DNA from 3 places in the Brevibacterium sp. 'Marine' genome. Region 1 is predicted to be linked to each of the others. Evidence: riboswitches for the same ligand, from Rfam matches in the RefSeq annotation. Region 1 holds a riboswitch; each other region holds the start of a gene.
The links. A riboswitch is a leader RNA that binds a small molecule or an ion and turns the genes downstream of it on or off. The one in region 1 is predicted to bind thiamine pyrophosphate.

Region 1 (5,609 bases):
GAGGCGGGGATGGCGTTGTGGGCGACGATGCGGTCGCGGAAGCCCGGGGCGAAGCGTTCGATCTGCCGTGTCACGTATTCGGTCGGATCGAGCGGGCAATCGAAGGGCACGTGCGCGTACGTCCACAGCGGCCGCAGGCCGTTCACCTCGCGGGAGGGGTCGAACACGGTCGGGTCGGAGACGAGGCACACGGGATGGTCGGGCATCCGTCCATTCATCACCTGCGCCTCGGCGGCGGCCATCTGCGCACGTGAGCCGCCCACGTGGATCGTTCCGGCACGGCCGACCTCGGGGTCGGACCAGGGGACCGGACCATTGAGGACGAAGTCGACCTTGGCCGCGGCGTTGCCGTGCTTGAACGTTCGCAGGCTCGTGTCGACGTGGGCCGGCAGCAGGCCGGAGAAGATCTGAGCGGCGTTCAGCGCCGAGGTGTCGAGCAGGTAGGCGCGGCCCTTGGGCAGGTCGGTGACGTGGGTGATCGGGGCGTTCGCGTGCACGGTGCCACCGTGAGCTTCGAGATCGGCGACGAGGTGGTCGATGATCGCTTGAGATCCGCCGATGGGGGAGGGCCAGCCTCCGGCATGGGCGACCGTGGAGAGCATCGTGGCCGTCGCCGCGGTGCCCATCGCCGGCAGCCCGCCGATGGCGTGCGCGGCGACCCCGGTGAACAGGGACTGCGTCGACTCGTGGGACAGCGGAATGTTCCACGCGGGGCTGGCCTGGGACAGGAGCCGCAGACCGAATTTCACGACGTTCGCAATGCCGGGAACATCGCGGAGGGTCTCGGGCACGGAGCGTTTGTCACCGAGGGAGAGCCAGATCGCGTCATCGACACGGTCGAGCAACGGGGCGAAGAATCGCCGCCATTCCGGTCCCGCCTCGCCGAGGCGGTCGACCGTTTCGTCGAGATCGTGGAAGGCCAGCGCGGCCGGTTTCCCGTCGAGGGGTTGGGCGTAGGAGATCTCGGGGGTGGTCAGCTCCATGCCGCGGGCGCGCAGGTCGAAGTCGACGAAGAAGGGGCTGGCGATCGCCAGGGGATGAACGGCCGAGCAGATGTCGTGGGTGATGCCGGGTGCCAGGCCGAGGTCGAGTGTGCGGGCACCACCGCCAATCGTGGCTTCAGCTTCGAACACCTCGACGGAGAGTCCGGCCCGGGCCAGAGTGACCGCGGCAGACATGCCGTTGGGACCAGATCCGACGACGACTGCATCAACACCTGTGCTCATGAGGCCAGTCTAGGCCAGTGGGCTGGGCGGCCGAGATGCGCAGTCCCGGGCGGCTGAGTGCGGCTCAGCTGCCGTAGGCGGTGTCGAAGAAGGCGCGTTCGAGATCGACGGCCTGATTCCAGGTGCGGTTCAGGGTCTCGGCCTCTGCGCCCTCGTCGTCGGTCGGGAACACACGTTCGAGCTCGTCGACGAGGAACTGCACCCACTCGCGGAAGGCCTCGCCTCGGTGGAGGTCGATCCATCCTCGGTGAACCTGCCGCTTCGGCATCTCCTCACGGGACTCGGCCCAGTCGAGGTAGAGCCATTCGGCGACGACGAGGACGACGAGCAGCTGCGGATACGACGCCGAGGCGACAGCAGCATCCATGAGATCGCGGAAGCCCGCCGTCGGTATGGTCAGTTCGGGGTGGAGGTAGGCGGCGGGCGCGACTCCCAACTCGGCGAAGGAATCGACGAAATACGTGTCCTCGTCGGCGACGAGCATGCCCAACTGTCGGGCGAATCGCAGCTTCGCGTCGAGCTCATCGGCATGGGCCACGCAGGCGCCGAGCATGGACAGGAACGATTCGAAGAACTGATAGTCCTGCACCAGATAGTCGCGCAAGACGGTGTCGTCGACGGTACCGGCGAACAGTTCCCTGACGAACCGGTGGTCGACGGCCTCCGCCCATTGCCGGCTGGTTGATCGCAGCAGTGCCGATACCGCTCCGTCAGCGGCCACGCTGATCGACGTGTCCAAGTCTGTGGTGGTCATTGCGATTCCACTCCCTCCGCCGGTGCTCACCGGATCAGGTTCAAAGGGTCTGCATATGCACTCTCAGCGCCGGCTCGCTCGGCGCTCCCCTGTAGGACTTCGACACTATCACCCGCGACAAGAACTGTTGCCAGAGTGATCGAATCAGTTCCGGCAGGTCAGGACTGGCCGATCCAGATCGCGATTGTCGAGCACCCATGTTGCCTTCTCCCACGGAGCTGCCTCGGAGAAGTAGAGACGCTGACCGCCGACGTAGCGATGATTCGACGCGGCCTCGGGATCGGCGGCGAAACCTCCGGCAAACCGCTCGTTTCCGCGTGGTACTGAGATTTCGAACGGCACCTCGACCCACATGCTCGCATCCCAGAGACCCACCAACTCGGGACGGTGGAGGAAGATCCCCTCGACGAGGAGGATGCAGTCCTTCGGCAGACTCCGAGGCTCCGGCGCCAGCGGACCGTCCTCGTCGACGTCCCACACAGCTGGAACGATCGCATCACCTCGACGAAACGGTTCGACGACGGACTCGACGAAAGCTTCGTAGTCGTAGGAATGACGATAGAAAGTGTCTGGTCCCTTGCCGTGGGCGTAGCGGATTTCCCGAGGATGGTGGAAGCCGTCGATGCTGATGGCGGCGACCCGTCGGTGGGAATCTTGTCCAGGAACGTCCGCAGCGGTCTTGGCCAACTTCACGAGCTCGTGAGCGAGCATCGTCTTCCCGGCCCCATCGACCCCATCGAGGGCAATGAGGGCACGTTGCCCCGGCCGGACGGTGCGCAGCTCTGCCAGCAGATCGATCAGAACTCGGGCCCGGGAACTCACCACGCTGCGGACCCGGCGGGGGACACCGACGGCGGGGACGCCTCGGCGAGGGTGTCGGACACGTACTGCGCTATCCGGTCAACGGCTGGCTGCCGGCCGGCCGACAGTTCGGCGGACTCGACCGACGGGTTGTAGTTCGTGTTCGTATTGATGTCGTAGACGACCTCGCGGCCGTCGGCGGTTTCGATGAACTCGATGCCGGCGATCTCGATGCCGAGACCTGAGAGCAGCGTCTCGAGGCGCGCGATGAGCGGGGTTGCGGCCGTGACGTCGTTTCGACGGGCGAACTGGGGAACGTCCGGGCTGGCCCCGGCACCCGGGACCTCGCAGGCATCGGCCGGGCACAGTTCGAACGACCCACCTGAGACGTCGACGCGCACCGCATAGTGGAAACGTCCGCCGATGAACTCGGCGCGGGTGATGAACGGCTGAGCCGGCTGCACATATTCCTGGATGAGCGTGATTCCGTCGATCGGCGCATTCGTGCCACCGGGCGCGAACTCATCGGCGGCTGCCTCGAGCTCGGCGAGGGAGTCGAAACGGCGCACACCGAGGCCCTTGCCGCCCTGATTGTGCTTGGTGATGAACGGGGGAGTGAAGCCGGCAGCCGCCTCGACGAGCGCCTGCGATCCGAACGCGGCCGCGGTGCGTGGCACGTCGAGGCCCTGGCCGGCCAGCTCGCGATGCTGTCGGATCTTGCTCACCTCGAGCTCGTAGACGTCGCGACCGTTGATGACTCGGCGGCCGGCGGCGGCGAGCCAGTCGAGGACCGCTCGCCCGTACTCCTTCACCTGCGGATCGGTGCGGGTGTGCGCCGACGCCGACAGCCGCGACCAGAACAGGCCGGCAGGAGGTTCGGCGGCAAGATCGATCGTGGTCTCGGGCAGCAGCCATTCGACATGGGCGACGCCGAGGCGGTCGAGCGCATCCGTGAACGGAGCGATCCATTCCTGATTGTCGTGGATGATGTGCACCGCGGGAGCGTCGCCGACGGGCAGGGTATGAGAACTCATCGCGCACCTTCACTGTCGGGAGCCGATGCGACCGAGAGTATTCGGAAGCATCGGCGGATCTGCTCAACAATCCTACGCCCTGGTGTCCAGGCCTTCGTCGTGTCAGTGCGGCGGCGTAGACTCGGGACATGGCTATCGCAAAGCAGCCCGTTGTCGTGCTCGACGCCCCCGACGCCGGTGAACTCGCGGAGTTCTACGGCAAACTCCTGGATTGGTCTGTCACCGTCGACGAGGACGGCACCTGGGCAGAAGTCGTCTCCAATTCCTGGCCGCCGATCTGCATCCAACAGGTCGAGGACTATCACGCACCCAGTTGGCCCGGTCAGGCCCACCCGCAGCAGATGCACCTCGACGTCATGGTCGACGATCTCGACGTCGCCGAGGAGGCTGTGCTCGAGATCGGTGCAGGCAAAGCCCCCGAACAGCCGGGAGAAACGTTCCGAGTGTTCCTCGACCCGGCCGGTCACCCGTTCTGCCTGTGCAAGGGATGACCGCGCCATCGCCGAGGCGGCCCCACCCGCCCACGGCGCGCTGAGTCATGCGCGCGCTCGCCTCCTTCGCCGACCGTGATCCCGTTCCGTGGGCCAACGGCGGCGGTCAGACCACCGAGCTCGTCGGGCTGACGGATTCGGTGGAGCTGACTCCAGGTCTTCACCCCTGGCGATTGAGCATCGCCAGGCTCGAACGTGTGGGCCCGTTCTCAGCCCTGCCCGGAATGGCGCGCACCTTCCTGCCCACCGCCGAGGTGGCCCTTGAGATCGACGGTCACGTGCATCGCGTGCCGGCCCTCCGACCGGTGCACTTCCACGGAGAGCAGAACGTGAGCCTCGTCGATTTGGCCGACCCCTGCTTCGCCGTCAACCTCATGGTCGCCGATGACAGCACAGACGACGTCGCCTGCGACGCTGGTGCCGACACGGGCGTTGGCTCGGGCACTGGCTCAGGCGCTGACTCGGGCACTGGCTCAGGCGCTGACTCGGGCAGAGAATCCGATTCTGCTTCTGGCGAGCTGCAGATGGTCATCGGTCGGCCGGTTCCAGCCGACGGAATCCGGTTGGTGCTCACTGTCGAAGCCGACGTCGATTTCCCTCGTTTTCAGCTGTTCGAACTCGACCCGGGTGAGGCTGTTCCAGATGAGGTCTCGGTGGTCGTTCTCCACACCGGCAGGTGCGACGAACACATCTGAGAAATCGGTGGGAGCCGATTGTCCCCGGCGTCACATTCGCGCGCATCATCCCAGGTGGCGGAGCCTTACCCGACCGTTTCCATCAGGTCTTTCCCAGCTTCGGGCACGAAGTGTCAGGATGCCCGAACGTCGGTGTCCGAGAATGGTGCTCCACCGGACTTTGGAGGAACTTTGGCGGTCGGAGACAGCGGCAAGAACGATCAGCGCGAGCACAACGATGACACTCGTATGCCGGAACATTCCCAGACCCTGCCGCTGATCACCGAGGAGATCGTCAGCTCCCACCCGACCCCGGCGGCCGAACCCACCGAACATCTCGTCACCCCGGTGATGCCGCCCAACCCGATCCGCCGCGACGGCGAGGTCGCACAGCAGCCGATGACGACGCTGCCCGACACACCCCAAGGTTCACCGACGGCTGCTGCCCCGACCACGTCTGCGACCGCGACCGGCGTCGCCGAATCGACAGCGACGGTCGACGACGAAAAAGACGAGAAGTCCTCGGACGGTCGGATCTCCGCCACTCAGCTGCTGGCAGGCGCAGGCGCTGCGGCGACCTCGTCGGTCATCGGCGGGCAGCTCGGCGTCGCGGGCACTGTCGTCGGCGC
Region 2 (5,609 bases), 830 kb from region 1:
GCCGTCAAGGTCCACAGCACAGGCGGCGGCCACCTCGGTGAGATCAGTGACCGGGGGACGGTCGGGATCGGGGGAGAACCGCAGGGTCGTGTACTCCCCGGTCAACGCCTCATAGCGCAGCAGCCGACCGATGAAAGGGGTGCCGATGCCGCAGATGAGTTTGATCGCCTCGGTCGCCATCGCCGAGCCCACGGTTCCGCACAGGACGCCGAGGACTCCGCCCTCGGCGCAGTTGGGCACCGAATCGGGTTCCGGGATATCCGGGAACAGGTCGCGCAGCATCGGCCCGTGACCGGGGACGAACGTGCTCACCTGACCGGCGAAGCGGAAGATCGTGCCCCACACCAGCGGGGTGCCGGTGAGTTCGGCGGCATCATTGGACAGGTACCTGGTCGCGAAGTTGTCCGCCCCGTCGATGACGACATCGTGTGCAGCGAAGAGACCGAGCGCATTCTCCGGGCTCAGCCGTTCCTCGATCGTGCGCACCTCGAAGTTCGGATCGAGCCGGTGCACGGCATCGGCGGCAGAGGTGACCTTCGGTCGACCCACATCGTCATCCCGGTGGATGATCTGGCGCTGCAGGTTCGACGACTCGACCACATCGTCATCGATGATGGTCAGCTGTCCGACGCCGGCAGCGGCGAGATTGCTGAGCACCGGTGAACCGAGTCCTCCGGCGCCGATGACCAGCACCGAGGCGGCCCGCAGACGCCGTTGTCCCTGAAGTCCGAATCCCGGCAGGCTCAGGTGCCGGGAGTAGCGTTCCAGCTCCGTCCGGGACAGGGAGTCCACGGGGTCGACGAGCGGCGGCAGCGACGGAGGAGTGGAGGCAGCGGTGGTCATTGTGCTGCGACCATTCCATCGAACGGCGATGATGCCAATGCCAACGGTCGTTTGGGGATCCTCCCGGCTCCGGCCGCCAGATGCCCGGCCTCGACGGCCAGAGCCATCGCCCGAGCCATGGCGTGGGCGTCGTGAGCGCGAGTGACGGCAGAGGCCAGGAGAACCGCGGTGCACCCGAGCTCCATCGCCAGAGCCGCATCGGAGGCGGTGCCGACACCGGCGTCGAGGATGACGGGCACCTGTGCACGGGAGACGATGGTCTCGATGTTGTGAGGGTTGAGGATGCCCAGCCCACTGCCGATCGGAGCACCTGCCGGCATCACCACGGCCACCCCGGCATCCTCCAGACGTTTCGCCAGAGCCGGATCATCGTTCGTGTAGGCGAAGACCGTGAACCCGTCGAGGACGAGCTCCTCGGCGGCGGTGAAGAGCTCGACGGGGTCCGGGAGCAGGGTGTCCTCATCGGCGATGACCTCGAGCTTCACCCAGTTCGTCTCCAGGGCCTCCCTGGCCAGTCGGGCGGTGAGCACGGCATCCCGGGCCGTATAGCAGCCGGCGGTGTTCGGCAGCACCCGGATTCCCAGACGCTGCAGCATGGTGAACACCGAGTCCCGGGACTCGGCGTCGAAGCGCCGCATCGCCACTGTGGTCAGCTCGGTTCCCGAGGCCACGAGGGCGTCTTCGAGGATGCTCAGGGAACTCGCCCCGCCCGTGCCCATCACGAGGCGAGACGACATCTCCACGTCATCGACCATCCAGCTCATCTCAGCCTCCCTGCACTGCGGTGACGATGTCGACGGTGTGCCCGTCGGCCAGGGCGAACCCGGACCAGGCACCGCGACGGATGACCTCGCCGTCGACGGCCAGGGCCAGCCCTAAGCGTCCGCCGTCGGCCGGTGTCCCATCGGGATTCAGTTCCCGTCCGGTGACCTCGGCGATGAGGTCGAGCGCCGAGGTGGCACCCGGCAGCTCATGATGGTCGCCGTTGAGGACGATGGTCGGTGGGTGGTCGCGATCGGTCATGAGTTGCTCCTCATCGGGTAGGCGGTGGTGTGGTCTGTGGTGAAGCGGTGTGGGGACACGGACTCGAGCGTCCCGTCAGGAGGCCAGTCGGAGGCAGCACCCAGGGCGAGCTCGGCGCCGAGCCGGCCGCCGAACGGGGCCAAGAGGATGCCATGTCGGAAGTAGCCGGTGCTCACAACGCAGCCGGGATCGATGCGCCCGATCATCGGCAGGTCGTCGGGAGAACCAGGACGAGCACGGGTGGTGATGTCGGTGATCTCCGCGTCGAGGATGCCCGGGACCAATCGCTGCCCGTCAGAGAGCAGCCGGTGGATCGCCCCGGCAGGGGTGCCGGAGAGCCCGTCCTCACGGGAACTGGCACCGAGCACGATCTCACCGTCGGGGCGGGGAACCAGGTAGACAGGACGACCGTTGACCAACCCGCGGATGGTCCGAGTCAGCAGGGGAGTCGCCTCGGCGGGGGCACGCAAGCGCAGCACATCACCCCAGACTTCCCGGATCGGCAGCGGCGGGGCACCGGCGATCTCGGTGGTGGCGCTGCCGGCGCAGACGACCACCTGGTCGGCTTCCAACCGGCGGCCGTCTCCCAGTGTGACGCCGGTTGTCGCCGCACCATCCCCCAGCAGCTCGGCCACCCGCTGCCGGATGAGGAGCGATTCTGAGCCAGCCGCAAGAGCAGACAGCAGTCCCGCCGATACACGACGCGGATCGATCGAGTGATCACCGGGAATGTGCACAGCCCCGGCCACGGCAGGCGACAGCGACGGTTCGATATGGCGGGCGGCACTGCCGGTGATGAGCTCGGTGGCGAAACCCGATCGCGATTGTGCTTCGCGCAGTTCCCGCAGAGCCTGCAGATCAGCCCGGTCACCCGCACACACCAAGGTCCCGGCATCTGTGAAACCGAGATCGGTGCCGGCGGCGCTCGCCACCTCGGCGGCGAATTCCGGAAACATCTGAGCCGAGGTCCGCATCAGCGGATACAGGGGAGTCTGCCCCCAGACCACCTCGGCAGCGGGAGCGATCATCCCCGCGGCGGCATGGCTCGCACCCTGGGCGGGGGCAGGATCGATGATGGTGACATCGGCACCGAAACGGCGCAGATACCAGGCCGTGGACAGGCCGATGATCCCGGCGCCGACGATGATGACTCTCACAGCTACTCCCTCCGGCGGCATGATCCGCATCAGGTCTGACGGTCGGCTCTTACGCCCTCTCAGCCTCGTTGGGAGGCTCCCGCGAACTCCTCTACTCTATGACCATGACCACACAGATGCCACCGCGCACCGCAGCGCGGCAGACGAAGAGAGCCTGGAGGCAGGCCCGTTTGGCCGAAGCGTCGCTCTACCTGTGCACCGATGCCCGGACCGCTCAAGGCGACCTCGCCGAGTTCCTCGACGCCGCCTACCGCGGGGGAGTCGACATCATCCAGCTGAGGGACAAGAGCCTCGAGGCCCGCGCCGAGATCGCAGCATTGGAAGTCCTCAGGGATGTCGCCGCACGCCACGGCAGACTCTTCTCCGTCAACGACCGCGCCGATGTCGCGCTGCTGACCGACGCAGATGTCTTCCACGTCGGTCAAGGCGACCTCACCAGCAGTCAGGCCCGGGCCGTGCTCGGCCCCGACGTCATCCTCGGACGCTCCACCCATTCCCTCGAGCAGGCGCTCGCCGCCGAGGCGGACCCGGAAACCGACTACTTCTGCGTCGGGCCGGTCTGGGAGACCCCGACGAAACCCGGCCGTGCCGCAGTGGGGACGGCACTGCTGACCGCTGCCGCCGCGAAGGCGAGCAAACCGTGGTTCGCGATCGGCGGCATCGCGGCAGGGGAGAGACTGGACGCGATCCGGCAGGCGGGCGCGAACCGTGCCGTCGTCGTCCGTGCGATAACCTCGGCAGACGACCCCGCTGCGGTCGCACGGGTGCTCACGGAGGAGTTGGAATGACCCCAGCAGCTGACAGCACATCCACCGGACGCGGTGCAGGCGCCGACCTGTCGATTCTCATCGCCGGGGCAGGCGCCACCGGCGGAGCGTTCGGCACCTATCTGCAGGAAGCCGGGCGCGATGTCACGTTCCTGCTCCGGCAGGCTCGGGCGGCGACGGTCCGCGCGGACGGACTGCGCTTCACCGCTCCCGGTGCCGATCGGACGAACCAGGTCGATGTCATCACCGCCGAGGAGCTCAGTGCCTCAACGCGGACCTTCGACCTCGTCCTCGTCGCGGTCAAAGCGGGTGGACTCGACTCGGTCATCGACGATATCGGACCGGCTGTGGGAGAGCAGACGACGATCATCCCGTTCCTCAACGGCATGGCCCAGATCGAGAAGCTTCACAACAGGTACCCCGGGCAGGTGCTCGGCGGGTTCGTCAAGATCGTCGGCACGATCAGAGACGGAGCCGTCGTCCAGCTCACCGACCTTGCGGTGATGACCATCGGCGATCTTCACGGCGCGGCCGTACCCACGCGAATCTCCGAGGCCCTCGACGCCCCCGGATTCAAACTCCAGATCGTCGATGGAGTCATCGACGGGCTGTGGGAGAAGTGGACCTTCATCGCCGCCGCGGGAGTCGTCACCTGTCTGTTCCGCGCCCCGGTCGGGGCGATCATGGCAGCAGGCGGCAGATCGCACGTGCATGCCATCATCGACGAACTCGAAGCCGTGGCGGCCGCGGCCGGACACCCGGTGTCGGAGGCCTCTCACGACATGACGCTGCAGATGCTCACCGAGGACGGCTCTGCCTTCACCTCATCCCTCTACCGGGATGTGACGGCAGGGCTGCCGAGCGAAACGGAGCACATCCTCGGCGATCTGTCGGCCAAGGCAGAGGAGCTGGGAGTCGCGACTCCGCTGCTCGACCTCACGCTTGTGCAGCTGCGGGCTGGGGAAGCCCAGAAGCGGCTCTGACCTCGGCTGTGCCCGTGCGCAGCATCGCCAGATACGGCTCCTGCGGCTGAGTGTGTTGGATGTCGGACGAACTGTGGGCAGCGGTGAATGTGACCATGGGGACGCCATCGGCGACATTGAGGACGAGCAGCGTTTCGTAGCCGCCCGGGCCCAGAGAATGGGAGCTGCCGGCCGGCAGGTCGAAGACGAGGCGTTCCAGCGGACTGTCGGGCTCGGGTGGGCGGTGCATCTCCTGGGCGGCCACATCGGCGAACTGTTCGGCGGTGATGAGGTAGGCCTTGGCCGGGGTCGGTCCGGGGACAGAATGATCGTAGAAGGCCATTCCGCCGCCCCAGACCTTCGATTCGCCGGCGAAGTAGATCGTTCCGGGCAGTTCGATCCCGGCTTCGGCACGGGGCAGTGCTGCGTCTCTGGCACCTGGATAAGTCACCTTAGCGCCGGGCGGTCGCCCGCCCTGCAGATAGCAGGCGAGCCGATCGCGAGCCATGTTCGATCCGTAGCTGACGTACCACACATGTGTTTGAGACATCCCCTCCATCATGACATCTCGGGCTCGGAGTTCGTCGAATCGGCGTCGGCTGCGTCCGCTGCGTCGGCGGCGTTCGCCGCGTCCGCTACGTCCGTGTCTGCGCCGGCGTAATCGTCGGACGAGTTCGGCCGCACCGGTGATGGCCAAGGCGATGCCGATGCCGAAAGCGACTCCGAGCAGCGGCCGGTCATCGAATATCGTGCCTCCGATGAGTCCGATACCCGTCGAATAGAGCGCCCAGGCCAGAGCCCCGATTCCGTCCCAGAGCAGAAAGGTGCGGGTCGGAGATCCGAGCAGGCCGGATCCG
Region 3 (5,609 bases), 280 kb from region 1:
GACAGCGCATCATCGCGGGCCGTCGCGCCGGGGTGGCCTTTCGCGATATCCGCGGCATGCGCGGCGATCTTGTACGTGATCACCCCGGTCTTGACGTCGTCGCGGTCGGGTAGGCCGAGATGCTCCTTCGGGGTGACGTAGCAGAGCATCGCCGTGCCGTAGCGGGCGATCTCGGTCGCCCCGATCGCCGAGGTGATGTGGTCGTATCCGGGTGCGATATCCGTGACCAGCGGACCCAAGGTGTAGAACGGTGCGCCGTGGCAGAGCTCCTGCTGGCGTTCGACGTTCTCCCGTACGAGGTGGAGCGGAATGTGCCCGGGGCCTTCGACCATCACCTGGACATCGTGGGCCCACGCACGTTCGGTGAGTTCGGCCAGTGTGTCGAGTTCGGCGAACTGGGCGGCATCGTTGGCGTCGGCGATGGACCCCGGTCGCAGTCCGTCGCCGAGTGAGAACGCGACATCGTAGCGGGCGAAGATCTCACAGAGCTCGTCGAAGTGGGTGTAGAGGAAGTTCTCCTCGTGGTGGGCAAGGCACCAGCCGGCCATGATGGACCCGCCGCGGGAGACCATCCCGGTGACCCGGTCGGCCGTGAGCGGAACATAGCGCAGCAGCACACCGGCGTGGACGGTCATGTAGTCGACACCCTGCTCACACTGTTCGATGACCGTGTCGCGATAGATCTCCCAGGTCAGCGCGTTCGCATTACCGTCGACCTTCTCCAGCGCCTGATAGATCGGGACGGTGCCGATGGGGATGGGGGAGTTGCGGATGATCCATTCCCGAGTGGTGTGGATGTCATTGCCGGTCGACAGGTCCATGAGGGTGTCGGCACCCCACTTCGCGGCCCACCGCAGCTTCTGCACCTCCTCGGCGATGGAGCTGGTGACCGCGGAATTGCCGATGTTCGCGTTGATCTTGACGAGGAATGCCTTGCCGATGATCATCGGTTCGGATTCGGGGTGGTTGATGTTGTTCGGGATGATCGCCCGACCGGCGGCGAGTTCGGCACGCACGAGCTCGACATCGCACTGCTCGCGGAGTGCGACGAACCGCATCTCCGGGGTGATGATGCCCTGCCTTGCGTAGTGCATCTGGGTGACCGTGCGACCGGTCTTGGCCCGACGCGGAACCGGTCTGCGTCCCTTCCACTGCTGCGACGGGGCACCTCGGCGGACGGCGGCACGACCGTCATCGGCGATGCGGTGGCCGCGGGCTGCGTACGTTTCGGTGTCGAGGCGATCCTCGATCCACGGAAATCGCAGAGCTGGAAGTCCCTCTTCCGGAGTGCTGCCCGGTCCGACGGTGCGGTAGACGTCGACGGGATCGTTGGCCCGGCCGTTCGAGTCCTCGAGTTCGATGCGGGTCACGGGAACGCGGATGCCGTGCTCCGTGTCGTCGACCCACGCCGGCGAATGCGTCGGATACTGCTCGAGGGTGAATTCGTCGTGCGAATCTGCGTCAGACGAAGTCGTGGCAGGGGCGGGTGTTTCAGGGGTGAATGCAGTCATCTGCAGTCCTCACTTCCTACGCCGGTATCAACCGGATCAGGTTCTACGGTCTCGGACGATGCAGTCCGATCTCAGCCCGTGCAGCGGGCTCCCGTGGGGTCGTGCAATTCGTATCACGATCGTCGTGGTGAGGACAACCGCGGTGTCGGCGGATTCGAGGCCCGCCGGGGGTGCGAGGTCAGCTGCCTTGGAGGAACGCCTTCGCAGCGGCACCGAGAGCGAGCACATCGGAGACCGCGACCATCTCGCGGGCCGAGTGCATCGAGTACAGGGCCGGACCCACGTCGACGGTGGTCATTCCCAGTCGGGTCGCGGTCAGCGGTCCGATCGTCGACCCGCAGGGCATCGCATTGTTCGACACGAAATCCTGGTAGTCGACCCCAGCGGCCGTGCATGCCTGCGACCACACGGCCGTGCCGACCGCATCCGTGGCGTAGCGCTGCTGAGCGTTGAGCTTGAGCAGGGGACCGCCGCCGAGGCGGGGGCGGACATGCGGGTCATGTCGTTCCGGATAGTTCGGATGAGCAGCATGCCCGGCATCGGAGGAGACACACACCGAGGAGGCCATCGACGCGAGATAATCGCTGCGCGTCGACTGCGGCAGCAAGGAGGCGACGATGCGTTCGGTGACGTCGGCGAGGAACGGGCCGCATGCTCCCGAGCGCGAATTCGATCCGATCTCCTCGTGGTCGAAGGCCGCGAACAGGGGGATGCCGTCGAGGCCGTCGGCATCGAGCTGGGTGAGCGCGGTGACACCGGCGTGGACGGACAGCAGGTTGTCCAGCCTCGGCGAGGCGAAGAACTCCTCGGCCGCACCGAAGAGGGCCGGTTCCTGAGTGGGGATGGTGTAGACATCGTGGCCGACGACGGTCTCGGCATCGACTCCGGCGGACGCGGCGAGCAGTTCGATGATGTCCGCCTCGGCGAGGTCGGCCAGGCCGATGACGGGAGCGGTATGACGCTGCTTGTCCAGGGTCAGCCCCTCGTTGACCTGACGGTCGAGGTGGATCGCCAGCTGCGGGATGCGGGCGATCGGTCCGGTGCGGGCGAGCACGATGCGGCCGTCGGCGAGGCCGAGACGACCGGCGAAGGCGAGCTCACGATCGAGCCACGAATTCAGCAACGGCCCGCCGTAGACCTCCACCCCGACCTGACGGGTGCCCTCAGCGGTGTACTCGCCGCCGGGTTTGAGTTTGAACGCCGGGGAATCGGTGTGGGAACCGAACACACGGAACCGGTCAGCCGCCTCGGTGACGGTGGGATTCATCCACGCGATGAGCGCGCCGTCCCGGATGACGTAGTGCCCGGTCCCAGGTGTCAGCGCCCAGGGAACGGACTCGTCGAGGTGGGAGAATCCGGCTTCTTCCAGGCGTTTCGCGGCGGTGGCCACCGCGTGATAGGAGCTGGGGGAGGCGCTGACGAAGTCGCCGAGGTCGGCCGCTGTCGTCGCGGCCCGATCCGGTCTCGGGAGTGATTCATTCATTTCCCCAGCCTATCGTTTGCGGTAGTTTGGAGGTGAAGAAGATCAGGTCTCAGACGCCGGGTTGCCACCGGGTCCGAGAATCAGGCGGGAGCAGCGATCCTGCTGCCGCACCAGCGACGGCAAGGAGTGTTCGACGTGAACCAGTTCGTGACGGAGTGGAACACCTGGCGCGACTCACGGAACTCGGCACTGGCGAAACCGTTCGGCTGGCTCAGCGTCGTCGGGCTGCACTGGCTCGAGGACGAATCGACCTGGACCGACGCCCCCGGCACCTTCACCGTCGACGACGGGTGGGTGACCGTGTCCCTGGACACCGGAATCAAGGCCGGTCCAGCGGCGGAGACGTTCGACCTGCTCAGCGCGGTCGGCGACGGCGGAGACGGTTCGGATTCGACTGGTTCCGGGGCTGGGACTGGGGGAGGTCCTGGGGCTGGGACTGGGGCGAACGGCGCGGGTGTGACCAACTCGGGGCCGACCCGGGCGACGAGCCCGGCCGTGCCCAGCGACACCTCGACCCTGCCGAGGGTCACGGACCAGGCCGACGCGGCGGCCGGTGCGGGCGCAGATTCTGCGGCTGGTGCGGATGGTTCTGCTGGTGCGGATGCCGGATCGGATGCCGGTTCACAGGCGACCGGCGGACACGCAGCCGTGCCCGCTCGACCTCAGGTCCGCGTCGAGGAGAACGGGTTCAGCGCGAAACTTCCGACCGGCGGATCGCTCAACTGGTTCACCGTCGGCAACGTCCTCTACGAACTCATCGACCGGGCCGGCCGCCTCGGTGTGCGTGTGCGCAATTCGAAGTCCCCGCTGTTGGGCAAGTTCTTCGAGGTTCCGGTCTTCGACCCGGACCCGGACTTCGTCTTCCTCGCCCGATTCACCCGGTTCGACCCGTTCAAGACCTACCCGATCGAAACCGCTCAAGAGGATCTGCAGCTGCAGACGCAGGCGGCGGGAATCGTCACGTTCGACACTCAGCACGGTGAGGTGAACCTGCTCGCCACCGGGTGTCCGAAGACCGGGCTCCAGCTGGACTTCCACGATTCGACGAACGGGAGCACCACCTCGGCGTGGCGGACCATCGATCTCGGAGTGCCGAATCAGGACGGGTCGCTCGTCGTCGATTTCAACCGTGCGGTGAACTACCCGTTCGCGTTCACCTCGTTCGCCACCTGCCCGGCCCCGATCGAGGGAAACGTCGTTCCCTTCGACGTCACCGCAGGTGAGCGGCGTCCCCCGTTCTTCTACTCGGAGGCCGGGATCAACGTGCCGTTCCTCTTCTACGTGTGGTGGGACGAAAACAGCGCCGAGGTGACCCGCCCCTGGTACTCACGATTCGGCCTCGACATCACCATCCTCAACCCCAACCACGACGACGGGCGGATCTCGCTGGTCGGCTTCGACGGGGTCGCCATGTCCGGTGGGGATCTGTCCCCGCTGGGGCGCAAGGCCCGGTCGCGGCTCATCGATGTCGCCACCGAAGCGCTGACCTCACGGATTCCGGTCATCGGCATCGGCGCATACTCGGCGTTCGTCATCCAGGCCCAGCGCGAGCTGCGGTCGCAGCAGGGGTATGTCGATGGCATCGAGACCGAATACTCGGCCCCCGAGGACCGGCTGCTCATCGTGATGAACAACGAACTCGACCCGAAGCAGGCCGGTTTCGACATCGTCCACACCGACGCCAGCGGGCTGCTCTACGTGGAGATGCCCTTCGACATTCCGCTCGAATCCGATCGCACCGAGGTCGAGGACTTCCAGGCTGCGATGGAATCCGGTGCCTCGATCTCGAGCTGGCAGGAATTCGACTACCGCATGGTCGCCCTCATCCGCCACCACCGCTGAGTCACTCCACTCGGATCCCCGGGCTCCCAGCGCCCGTTTCCTCCCCGAACTACCCGACGGCGGCCCAGCAACCTCGCGCGAGGTTGCTGGGCCGCCGTCAGGTAGTAATTACCAGATGGTGACTCGGGAGTCGGGGGCTAAGTACATGCCGTCGGACTCGGTCACGCCGTAGGTGTCGTGGAAGGCGGTCATGTTCTTCACGACCTGGTTGCAGCGGAACTCCTCCGGCGAATGCGGGTCGATCGAGAGTCTGCGCACACGCTCCTCGGTGCGCATCTTCGACCGCCATGCCTTCGCCCACGCGGAGAAGAACGCCTTCGCCTGCTCGGGGCTCGGCGCCACCGGCACGCCCGGAGTGCCCGCCCGTTCGCCGAGTTCGAGCTCGAGCGCCTTCCAGCCGATCGACAGGCCACCCAGGTCACCGATGTTCTCACCGACCGTCAGCGCCCCGTTGACATGCTGGTTGGCCTCGAGACCGGCCGGAACCAGTTCCTCATACTGGGCGATCAGCGCATTCGTGCGCTCCTCGAAGCGCTCACGATCAGCAGACGTCCACCAATCGACGAGGTTGCCGTCGCCGTCATAGCGCGAACCCTGATCGTCGAAGCCGTGCCCGATCTCGTGGCCGATGACCGCGCCGATGGCTCCGAAGTTCGCCGCCACATCACCGGCGGCGTCGAAGAACGGCGGCTGGAGGATCGCGGCAGGGAAGACGATCTCGTTCATCACCGGGTGGTAGTAGGCGTTGACCGTCTGCGGGGTCATCAGCCATT

Region 2: it holds a riboswitch for thiamine pyrophosphate, as region 1 does, so the genes downstream of both, thiO (glycine oxidase ThiO) here and HF684_RS03740 (TenA family protein) in region 1, are expected to answer to the same signal.
Region 3: it holds a riboswitch for thiamine pyrophosphate, as region 1 does, so the genes downstream of both, thiC (phosphomethylpyrimidine synthase ThiC) here and HF684_RS03740 (TenA family protein) in region 1, are expected to answer to the same signal.

The regions. Positions count from the first base shown of each region.
Region 1 is NZ_CP051626.1:869,547-875,155, forward strand. It holds gene HF684_RS03735 (NAD(P)/FAD-dependent oxidoreductase) at 1-1,226, opposite strand, end outside; gene HF684_RS03740 (TenA family protein) at 1,291-1,980, opposite strand; TPP riboswitch at 1,975-2,081, opposite strand; gene HF684_RS03745 (uridine kinase) at 2,125-2,805, opposite strand; gene HF684_RS03750 (alpha-L-glutamate ligase) at 2,799-3,815, opposite strand; gene HF684_RS03755 (VOC family protein) at 3,944-4,306, shown strand; gene HF684_RS03760 (HutD family protein) at 4,354-5,001, shown strand; gene HF684_RS03765 (hypothetical protein) at 5,230-5,609, shown strand, end outside.
Region 2 is NZ_CP051626.1:1,694,855-1,700,463, forward strand. It holds gene HF684_RS07575 (ThiF family adenylyltransferase) at 1-843, opposite strand, end outside; gene HF684_RS07580 (thiazole synthase) at 840-1,607, opposite strand; gene thiS (sulfur carrier protein ThiS) at 1,609-1,866, opposite strand; gene thiO (glycine oxidase ThiO) at 1,863-3,023, opposite strand; TPP riboswitch at 3,012-3,116, opposite strand; gene thiE (thiamine phosphate synthase) at 3,128-3,811, shown strand; gene HF684_RS07600 (2-dehydropantoate 2-reductase) at 3,808-4,773, shown strand; gene HF684_RS07605 (DedA family protein) at 4,727-5,609, opposite strand, start outside.
Region 3 is NZ_CP051626.1:587,874-593,482, forward strand. It holds gene thiC (phosphomethylpyrimidine synthase ThiC) at 1-1,511, opposite strand, end outside; TPP riboswitch at 1,507-1,615, opposite strand; gene HF684_RS02590 (M18 family aminopeptidase) at 1,690-2,994, opposite strand; gene HF684_RS02595 (DUF1684 domain-containing protein) at 3,130-4,836, shown strand; gene HF684_RS02600 (M13-type metalloendopeptidase) at 4,945-5,609, opposite strand, start outside.